DNA from 3 places in the Halobacillus sp. 12SKB genome. Region 3 is predicted to be linked to each of the others. Evidence: riboswitches for the same ligand, from Rfam matches in the RefSeq annotation. Region 3 holds a riboswitch; each other region holds the start of a gene.
What was found. A riboswitch is a leader RNA that binds a small molecule or an ion and turns the genes downstream of it on or off. The one in region 3 is predicted to bind thiamine pyrophosphate.
Positions count from the first base shown of each region.

Region 1: it holds a riboswitch for thiamine pyrophosphate, as region 3 does, so the genes downstream of both, thiT (energy-coupled thiamine transporter ThiT) here and thiW (energy coupling factor transporter S component ThiW) in region 3, are expected to answer to the same signal.
Region 2: it holds a riboswitch for thiamine pyrophosphate, as region 3 does, so the genes downstream of both, ACQ4XT_RS13880 (YkoF family thiamine/hydroxymethylpyrimidine-binding protein) here and thiW (energy coupling factor transporter S component ThiW) in region 3, are expected to answer to the same signal.

Region 1 is NZ_JBRFWR010000001.1:3,572,563-3,575,836, reverse strand. Features, by position in the region: gene ACQ4XT_RS17815 (SDR family oxidoreductase) at 14-919, shown strand; gene ACQ4XT_RS17810 (alpha/beta hydrolase) at 873-1,613, shown strand; TPP riboswitch at 1,695-1,794, shown strand; gene thiT (energy-coupled thiamine transporter ThiT) at 1,883-2,449, shown strand; gene ACQ4XT_RS17800 (phospholipase D family protein) at 3,117-3,274, shown strand, end outside.
Region 2 is NZ_JBRFWR010000001.1:2,796,282-2,799,555, reverse strand. Features, by position in the region: gene ACQ4XT_RS13895 (hypothetical protein) at 1-5, opposite strand, end outside; gene ACQ4XT_RS13890 (DUF420 domain-containing protein) at 79-600, shown strand; gene ACQ4XT_RS13885 (hypothetical protein) at 782-1,012, shown strand; TPP riboswitch at 1,129-1,231, shown strand; gene ACQ4XT_RS13880 (YkoF family thiamine/hydroxymethylpyrimidine-binding protein) at 1,322-1,924, shown strand; gene ACQ4XT_RS13875 (ECF transporter S component) at 1,921-2,499, shown strand; gene ACQ4XT_RS13870 (ABC transporter ATP-binding protein) at 2,496-3,274, shown strand, end outside.
Region 3 is NZ_JBRFWR010000001.1:1,306,732-1,310,005, reverse strand. Features, by position in the region: gene thiD (bifunctional hydroxymethylpyrimidine kinase/phosphomethylpyrimidine kinase) at 1-657, opposite strand, end outside; gene tenA (thiaminase II) at 654-1,340, opposite strand; TPP riboswitch at 1,383-1,488, opposite strand; gene thiW (energy coupling factor transporter S component ThiW) at 1,494-1,982, opposite strand; TPP riboswitch at 2,075-2,184, opposite strand; gene ACQ4XT_RS06475 (DUF3221 domain-containing protein) at 2,296-2,829, shown strand; gene ACQ4XT_RS06470 (PucR family transcriptional regulator) at 2,852-3,274, opposite strand, start outside.

The DNA.
Region 1 (3,274 bases), 2.3 Mb from region 3:
AAGGGGGAGTCAGATTATGAAACAAACCGTACTCATTACAGGAGCATCCAGTGGATTCGGTTTTCATACAGCTGTGAAATGTGCCGAAAAAGGCTTTCGTGTCATCGCCACGATGAGAAATGTAGAAAAGGCCGCCGCCTACGAAACACTTGATGAAGAAGTACGTAGCCGGATCGAAGTGTGGCCGTTGGATGTGACGGACGAACAGTCCATCGCGCGTTTTTCAGAAAAAGTGAACACGCTGGAAAGGCTGGATGTCCTCGTGAATAACGCGGGCTATGCGGTGGGTGGATTTCTTGAACAGGTGCCGCTTGAAACCTACCGGAAGCAGTTTGATACGAATGTCTTTGGTGTGATCGCCGTTACGAAAGCGGTTCTGCCACTGATGCGTGCACAGGGAAGTGGGAAGATTTTAAATGTCAGCAGTGTGAGCGGACTGATCGGTTTTCCTGGCTTATCTGCCTATGTTTCATCCAAACACGCATTGGAGGGATTATCGGAAAGTCTCCGTTTCGAAGTGAAACCGTTCGGGATCGATGTCGCGCTGATCGAGCCAGGATCTTATCAGACCAATATTTGGTCGACAGGGCTTGAAATGCCGGAAGAAGTCCAGGACCCTGAATCTCCTTACGCCGATTACATAAAAGGGTTGTGGAATGCTTTGAACAGTGAATCCCACGGCAACCCCGAGGACGTGTCTGATCTGATGACCGGACTGATGGAAAAAGAAACGCTTGTGAAACTCCGCTATCCCATAGGTCCCGGAGTTCGGGCGAATGTGTGGTTCAAACGTTTGCTGCCGTGGAAGTGGCTGGAAAAGACGGTGTTACAAAAAATTCTTGGAAAAGAGAAAGCCAAAGGAGTGGGGTTGAATGGAAAAAGTGATGCATGGAGCGGAGGAGATGCGCTTCGAGGGTAATGAAGTCGGCATTCTTGTCTCTCATGGGTTTACTGGAACAACACAGAGCATGAAGCCGTTAGTCGAAGCGTATGCAAGGTCAGGTTACACCGTCAGCTGTCCGCGATTGATAGGGCACGGAACGACCCCGGAGGACATGGAATCGTCCTCTCATCAGGACTGGGTGCAGTCCGTAGAAGAAGCATACAACTGGTTGAAAGAAAGGTGTTCGAAAATTTTTGTCGTCGGGTTATCGATGGGGGGAACCCTTGCATTATATATGGCGAGTGAGCATCGGGATATTGAAGGCGTCATTCCGATCAATGCGGCTATCGATATACCCGCACTTGAAAATAGTCAGGGAATGGACGAACGCTTCATTGATGCCATCGGCTCGGATATCAAGGATCCGGAAACCGTTGAACTTGCGTATGACCGCACACCAGTGAAATCGATCGGCGAGCTCGTCACGTTGATGGGTAAAGTGAAGGACAGGCTTGACGAAATCCACTGTCCGATCATGATTTTCGTATCGGATGAGGATCACGTCGTTCCACCTCACAATTCAGAAGTCATTTTCGAATCGGTGTTTTCTGAACACAAGGAGATTATCCATCTGGAAAACAGTTACCATGTGGCTACCCTTGATCATGACAAGGATATGATCATCGAGCGTACGCTGGAATTTTTCCAAATGTACACGAACACAAAGTGATTGCCCGGGAAATAGAAAAGGTTTTGTAATCTAGTAAAAAGTTTATTATAATAGAGACAAATCAAGAAAAGTAAACGGTATAAAGCCTTCAAGGGGAGCCTCCGGCTGAGAGTGAACATTTCGTTCTGACCCTTCGAACCTGTCAGTTAGCACTGGCGTAGGGATGGCGGCTTTTTTGATGGTGCAATGCAGAATTGGGACTCCTCCATCAGGAAGCTTCCCTATTTGGCGTTGCTTTTTTTGTGTCTTTTTTTAGGAGGAATGTTGAAATGAGAAATCGTCGCGTTTTATTTCTCGTAGAAGTTGCGATTTTTTCAGCACTCGCATTGTTGTTGGATATCATCCCGTTTTTATCTTTTAAACTGTGGGCGCAGGGAGGATCGGTATCCTTTGCGATGGTCCCTGTGTTTATCATGGCCTTTCGCTGGGGCTTAAAAGGGGGCGTCACCACCGGTTTGCTGCTGGGAATCTACCAAATCATGACAGGCGCCTATATTATGACCCCTCTCCAGGCATTTCTGGACTATGTTGTTGCCTTTGCTGTGATTGGAGGGGCAGGTTTAGTGGCGAAACCGCTATGGAAGGCGATCAAATCGAAAGAGTCCCGTCGATTGGTCGGATGGATCATCGCCGGCTGCCTGATTGGAAGTGTGCTGCGCTTTTTCGGACACTTTTTCGCAGGCATCGTTTTTTACGGCGAGTTCGCCCCGGAAGGCCAGCCGGTCTGGTTGTATTCCCTCGTCTATAATGGCGGATACATGCTGCCCGCGTTCATCCTAAGCAGTATCGTCGTTAGTCTCCTATTTGTAAAACGACCAAAACTATTAAGCCATTAACAAAAATCCCCCTCTCCATGTCGGATCATCGAGAGGGGGATTTTTTCTTTCTTTTGTTATTGTTCTTTAAGACTCAGTTTCGAGATTTTTGTTGAGTGGATGGGGCTGCGGGGAATAGCTCGCTTTCCGCGGGAGCGCGGTGAGCCTCCTCGGACTGCGTCCTGCGGGGTCTCACCCTGCACTTTTTCCCCGCAGGAGTCTCGCCCTTCCCCTCCGCCCCTTTCCATGGAAGATTCTCGAAACCACTTCTGGAATAAGAAGCTTTTCTATCAAGGAAGGAGAAGTATGAATTTTCAAAGCCGTTATTCTGGATATAAAATCCTTCTATAGAGTGCCCTTTACTATAGATAAGGAATTGCGAGAGACAATCATACATGGTAAAGAGGTTCGTTTCACTCATCCATCGAATGGGGTGGTTGGGAAGCTGCGAGACTCCCGCGGGAATGGATGGACTGGCAAGACCCCACAGGACGAAGTCCGAGGAGGCTTGCCGTCATCCCCGCAGGAAAGCGAGTTGCTTCCCTGCCACCCCTGGCTCTCAGCACAGCAAACGAACTTCGAAACATCTCAATAAATGGCGTTTTATTTATTTTTTTCTGAGATCAAGGTTTGAAACGGGGCATTATAGTGAAAATAAAATAAGCACTCTAGTTGAGGAGGCTACATAATGAACCGTTTAAAACGGATTGGAAAAAGCAAGTGGTTTTGGATCATCGTCATTATTATTGCTATTTTAAGTGTCACGATTGCTTATCATACTTCATGGAAAGCTCTGCCTGAAGGGATTTCTTATGAGGGAGAAACGCACCAGATGGAAAATATCGA
Region 2 (3,274 bases), 1.5 Mb from region 3:
GTCATAGCATTCTCCCCTCACTTTCTTTATACTTGACTAGGATTCTATATCAAGTGTCTTTTAGAAAGGATCGATACCATGAAAAAATTCAATTACGTCCCATGGGTCGTGGGGCTTTCCATCGCTATCAACCTCATCGTTGTAGCTTTATTGTTTTTACCGAAAGTGGACGGGGATCTTGGATTCAATATTAAACTCCTTCCCCTCCTGAATGCCGTCTTGAATTCCTTTACGTTCGTTTTCCTGCTTGCTGCCTTGTTCATGATCATCAGGAAAAACGTCAAGTGGCACAAGCGTTTCATTTTCGCTGCTTTCACGTCGACGGCTCTTTTCCTCGTTTCGTACTTGACGTACCATTCGATGGCGGAGTCGACATCGTTCGGCGGTGAAGGGATTGTCGCAGGGATCTATTATTTCATCTTGATCACCCATATCGTACTGGCTGCACTCATCGTGCCTCTTGCCCTGCTTACATTGTTCCGCGGGCTTGCGATGAAGGTGGACAAGCACCGGAAAATCGCGCGATGGACGATGCCGTTATGGCTGTATGTCAGTCTCACCGGCGTCATCGTCTACTTGATGATTTCCCCTTATTATTGATGCGACAAGGCGCGACGAAGCACCTGGTTTATTGTCGAAATTATTTGCTTCCTTCCTGCACCTTATTATAGTAGAATAACAGTTAGAGAGTTGCCGCTAATTGATTTCTGTAGATTTATGTTTCAACTAATGCTATTCAGGGAAAATGTAAGGTTCAAGGTCAGATAATAAGGAGACTACAATGGATCTACTCCAATTTATGAAAAATGAAGGTTACACTTCGGCCAAGTTCTCCTCGTTGACTGGTGAAGACGTCCAATTGGTGTTGAATGATGTGGCTTCAACAGAGGACCTTTATCAACTAATGGATGTGACGCCGACCTCCGTCACTTATTATCCTTATGAACGCGTACCGTATATTGATTGTTTCATAGATCAGAACGTGATGAAATTACGCTTGTCAAAAGCATAAGGCATGGACCGGATCCGCTTTTGAGCGAACCGGTCCTTTTATTTTCTAGCAAAAGATGGTTTACAAATCTATGACTCTCGGCTACGATGGAAGCAACGTACAAGAACTGCATACGCGTTTTGCACTGGGGGAGCTGCTTGAAGCGGCTGAGAGGAAAATTTCCGACCCTTGGAACCCGAACTAGATAATACTAGCGTGGGGAAGTGCGGTCGTCATTCACAAGGACCAGACTGGTTCTTCCTTTATGAGTGGTAGACTGCATTCCCGTGGGATGCAGTTTTTTTGTGCTCAAAAAAGGAGGAATTCGAAATGGATCATCAATGTGGAACATCAAGAATCGCGGGGTGCTCTTTTTCCGTACACCCGATGGCAGACAATTTCGTGGATTACATCAAAGCGAGCTTACGTGAGGTGGACAGCTCGAAAGTGTGGATGAAGACGGATGACGTCACGACGACCGTGCGTGGCCGGATGGAACATGTCTTCGATGTCACCGAAGCGATTTTATTACATATCGCGAAAACGGGTGTCCATGTCGCTTTTCAAGGAACGTTTTCCATTGGCTGCCCGGGGGATTCTTCCGGCGATGTCCATATGGATGAGTCGGAGGAACGGTTGAACAAACCACAATCCAGGGAAATCGAACAGCGGATTGCGGCGAAGTTCTCTCTGTATCCGATGGGTGGCGGCGATTATATGGACACGATCTACCGTCAGATACAAGCGATGAAAGAAAAAGGCGTTGAAGTCACGCCTGCGCACTACTCGACCCGTCTCGACGGGGATACGCGCGACATTTTCACAGGGCTTGAGGATGTGTTCAGGGAAACGGAAGCGAGCGGCTCATCGCATACGGTGATGACCGTGACGGTCTCTGCCAACAGCCCTTCCCATAAGGATGATCGCTCATGAACAGCTGGAAACTGAAAGAAATCGTCGTCATGTCCGTCCTTTCTGTCGTCTTTGCGGTCGTGTACCTGGCCTTCCTTCCGGTCGGGAAAATCCTCGTCGGCTTTTTCGGACCGATCGGCTATGACCTCATCTTCGGCATCTGGTTCATCGTATCGATCATCGCGGCTTACATCATCCGCAAACCCGGTGCCGCGTTTTTATCGGAAACGATTGCGGCCGCGGTCGAAGTGCTGCTCGGCAATGCGGTCGGCCCGATGCTTCTTGTTTCAGGGATGATCCAGGGGCTCGGCGCAGAATCGGCCTTCGCGATGACGAGGTACAAGCGTTATGACCTGTTCACCCTCATGCTTGCCGGTGTAATGGCCGCTGTGTTCAGCTTCGTCTGGGGTTACTTCCTATCCGGTTATGCAGCACTCAGTACCGGGTACGTCGCCGCCATGTTCATCGCCCGCATCATCAGCGGCGCCATCATTTCAGGTGTCGCAGGCAAAGCGCTCAGTGACGCCTTAGCGAAAACGGGTGTCCTCTCAAGCTTCGCTCTCGGAAAAGAACACCGAAGGAAGCATGCGGCATGAGTCAGGAAGTGATACGCGTCGAGGACCTCACCCTTCATTATGAGGAAAGGCGAAAGCCTGTGCTGTCCCGGCTGAATTTTTCCATCGATGAAGGAGAAAGCATGCTGATCCTCGGTCCGAGCGGGTCGGGGAAAAGCTCCCTCACCCACTGCCTGAATGGACTCTATCCGAGAGAACTCGACGGTTCCATGGAGGGAGAAATCCATGTGAAAGGACGGAGGACCGACTCCTACCCCGCTGGTGAAATGGCACAGAACGTCGGCGTCGTTTTCCAGGATCCGGAGACGCAGTTCTGCATGATCACTGTTGAGGATGAAGTGGCCTTCGGGCTTGAGAACTTGAATACCCCTTATGCGTTGATGGTGGAAAAAGTGGATAGGGCTTTACGATCGGTCGGAATGGAAGCTTTCAAAACGGAGAACATCTCCAGCCTCTCCGGCGGGCAGAAGCAGAAAGTCGCCCTTGCCTGCATTCTCGCGATGGAACCTGAGGTGTTGATCCTCGATGAACCGACGGCGAATTTGGATCCGGTGGCGAGGAAGGAATTCATCCAGCTTTTGAAGAGGTTGAAAAAGGAGCTCTCTTTCACCCTGCTTGTCATCGAACATAAGCTGGAAGGCTGGCTGGACTTGTTGGATCGGGTCCTCATCATTAATGAAGGTGGGGAGCTCGCCTACGATGGTCCGCTTCACGACCATTTGAAAACCTACGCCCGGGACATTCATGAGATGGGCATCCAGCTTCCTTATGCTACAAGGACAGCTCTGGAACAGGA
Region 3 (3,274 bases):
CGTAATGGCTGCTGAATACGTACACCCTGTGCCATGCGTATTCGAAGAATCAATACGTTCGGATTCAAATTCATAGACACGCCCCCCATCATATAAAAAATCAACCGCTCTTCCATTGAGATGGCCCCCTTTGACAAGGGCCGCATCCGCACCTAATTCTTTCACAATTACTTCGGCCGCTTCTTTCATATCTGCTTCTGTTTCAATTTCCCCTCCAACAAGCACTTCCGTTTCCGGAATGTTGGGAGTGACGAGCGATGTCTTTGGTACAAGATATTCTTTCAAAAAGCGCTGGTCTTCTTTTTCAATCAACGGGTCGCCACTCTGGGCAACCATGACAGGGTCCATGACGTAAGGAGCATCCACCTCATCCAACCATTCACTAATGACTCTCATCATTTTCTTGTTGGCAATCATTCCTGTTTTCAGTGCATGAACAGGCATGTCTTCAGAAATTGCTTTCAGTTGACTCATAATAAAATTTTCCGGGAGGTGGTGGACATCCTTCACACCTGTCGTATTTTGAGCAACAACCGAGGTCACAACACTCATGCCATAACTCTTCAGCTCCTGGAACGTTTTCAAGTCTGCTTGAATACCTGCACCCCCGCTCGGATCTGTTCCGGCGATCGTCAACGCACATGATACATTCGTCATCTCACACCCTCCTTTTCACAAGGCCATTGCTCTTGAGTGTAAGCCATATCCCAAAAGGCGTATTCCAGCTGACAACTTTTTCGGAAGGCTGCCCTCATACGGTGCTCTTCCGGTTCAGACGCTTGTTCAGCACACTGATCAAGCCGTTCACATAACACCGCCGTCAGACTCTTCACTTCCGTATTGGCATAAAACTCAATCCACGGGAGGTAGGGATGATCAGGTTCTGGATGATAGGTGTTCATCAGCTCCACCCCGATTTCATAATAGGTCCAAGGACACGGGAGCAAAGCTGCTAATATTTCTCCGATGCCTCCTTGATAGGCATGGAAAAGCATATGTTTGATATAGTGGTCAGCGGTCGGCGGCAATGGATACCCTTGCAGTTTTTCATAAGGAACGCCAATCTGTTCGCAAAAGTTGTTGTGAGGGTGAACTTCACTGTTTAATACAAAATCGATTTGTTCATTAAACAATTGAATGTCTTCCCTGCCCGGAGACTTGGAAATTGCGATTCCATAGACATGCATAAAGGCATTCAGATACTCATAATCAGCTTTAATATAGTGAATCAAGGCTTCTTTTGGAACCTCTCCTTTCCCGATGCCCTGGATAAAGGGATGGGAGAAGATTTTTTGATAGATATCCTGATTTTCTTTTCTTAATTGATTGGAAAAAGACATGATAGAGCCTCCTATTATTCTTGGAAGCTACTAGAGGACAGAAGGGGATTCTTACTACTTCCCTCCGCCGGCATGACCCGGATCAGGTATTGAGGGACCAAGGAATGTCTCCTTATCTCAGCGATTACTCGCGCCCCTAGCAGTTTCCGTGTATTATGGTTGTAAGATCATGTTTTCAACTTTCACTCGTGATAAAATGAAGATAGCAATCAAAGCCCCCGAGACACTGCTTACGACAAAAGAAGGAACAAACGCGAAAACACCAGCTGTACTTCCCATTAAGACGTGTGCAATCGGTACAGCTGCCAAAGCCCCGATGACTCCAGTGCCTAGAACTTCACCAATCACCGCAGACCTTTTTCTTTCATACATTCGGTAACAAAGCCCTGCCAACAATGCACCAAACATTCCGCCCGGAAAAGCAAGAAAGGTGCCGAGACCTAATAACAAACGTAAGAGCCCGATGACAAAAGCAATCATGACCGCCGGGACGGGTCCAAGCACCACCGCCGCGATCACATTAACCGCATGCTGAACAGGATAAGCTTTCGCTATTCCAGCCGGAAACCAGAGAAATTGAGCCCCAAGCGTACCAATGGCAACAAGCACAGCCATCGTTGTGATTAATTTTGTGTTTCTCATTATTCACCACCTTCCGTACAGGAGCTGAATGGGTCCATATAAAAAAGCCAGATCCTTAGAGGACCTGGCCTGGTATGCAGTAAGTCGATACACGTATCGTCTGACTACTTCCCTCCGCTGGCATTAACCAGATCAGGTTCGTAAGAGTCAGAAAGCTTGCTCGCTTTCCTCTCAGCCCATTCAGGCTCCCCTAGTAGTTTCATAAACTTATTCGCTTGGTGATTTTCATCATAACAAAGTTGGATGTTTCTGTCATGTGAAACTTTTCCTCCCGTTCAAACGTCAACATTAATAGATAAGGAGTGTGGGAATGATGAAAATAAGGTGGATGCTTGGTATGTTCATAGTTTTCTCTTTATCCCTTACTGCATGTGGGCTTTCAGAGACAAAAGAAGTAGACCAGAATGAAGTGGAAGCAGAAGCCTCCGATCCGGTCATGAGCGGGTTTGTCATGGAGCAGGATGAGGACAGTATCCTGGTTGTCACGCCGATGGATGATGGATCAGGCGAAGAAGGACGGGCCATGTGGGTATCTAATGCCCCTGAAGGCCTATGGGTCGGCAAACAGGTCGAGGTCTGGGTAGACGGGGATATCGCTGAGTCCTACCCTGAACAAGCCACCGCTGAAAAAGTCCAGGAACTTGAAATGAGTGAAGTCCAGGGAGCAGATTTAAAAGCTTCTGAAGCTCTTTCTACTGCATTATCTGAAAAAGAACCAGAAAAGGCCGATGTGCTGATTGTTTCTCTGCTTTCTTTTGATGAAGAATCCGACCAGTGGACCGTCAAGCTGGATCGACGCGGGACAAATGAGGGCGAATGGAAAACGACCGTCAAAGATGAAAAATAGAGCGCTATCCCGAGGGAGCGCTCTATGCATCGACTTTTTTCAAAAGCCATAACCTTACGCTGAGCTCCAGCAAAAAGAGGTCATCAGCATTGAGAAGAGACAGCCCGGTCAAATGTTCAATGTTTCTCAATCTGTGCAGCAAAGATTGCCGGTGCAAATTCAGCGCACGAGCCGTCTGGCTGACATTGCTATTGTATTTATTGTAGACCATAAACGTATGAATCAGTTCTGTCTGCCGCTTCTGATCATAATCAATCAGCTTTTCTAATGTATCTGAAACAATCGCTCCGATTTCTTCTTCGTGGGACAGTGCCATGAGCAGGCGATTCATTCTTGTATCACTGAAAAATGTCCGCTCCCCTTCTTCATGCTGCTGACCGATTTTCAGAGCCGTTTCCGCCTCTTCATAGCTTTTATGAAAAACCTGATATCCCCCTTTATGACA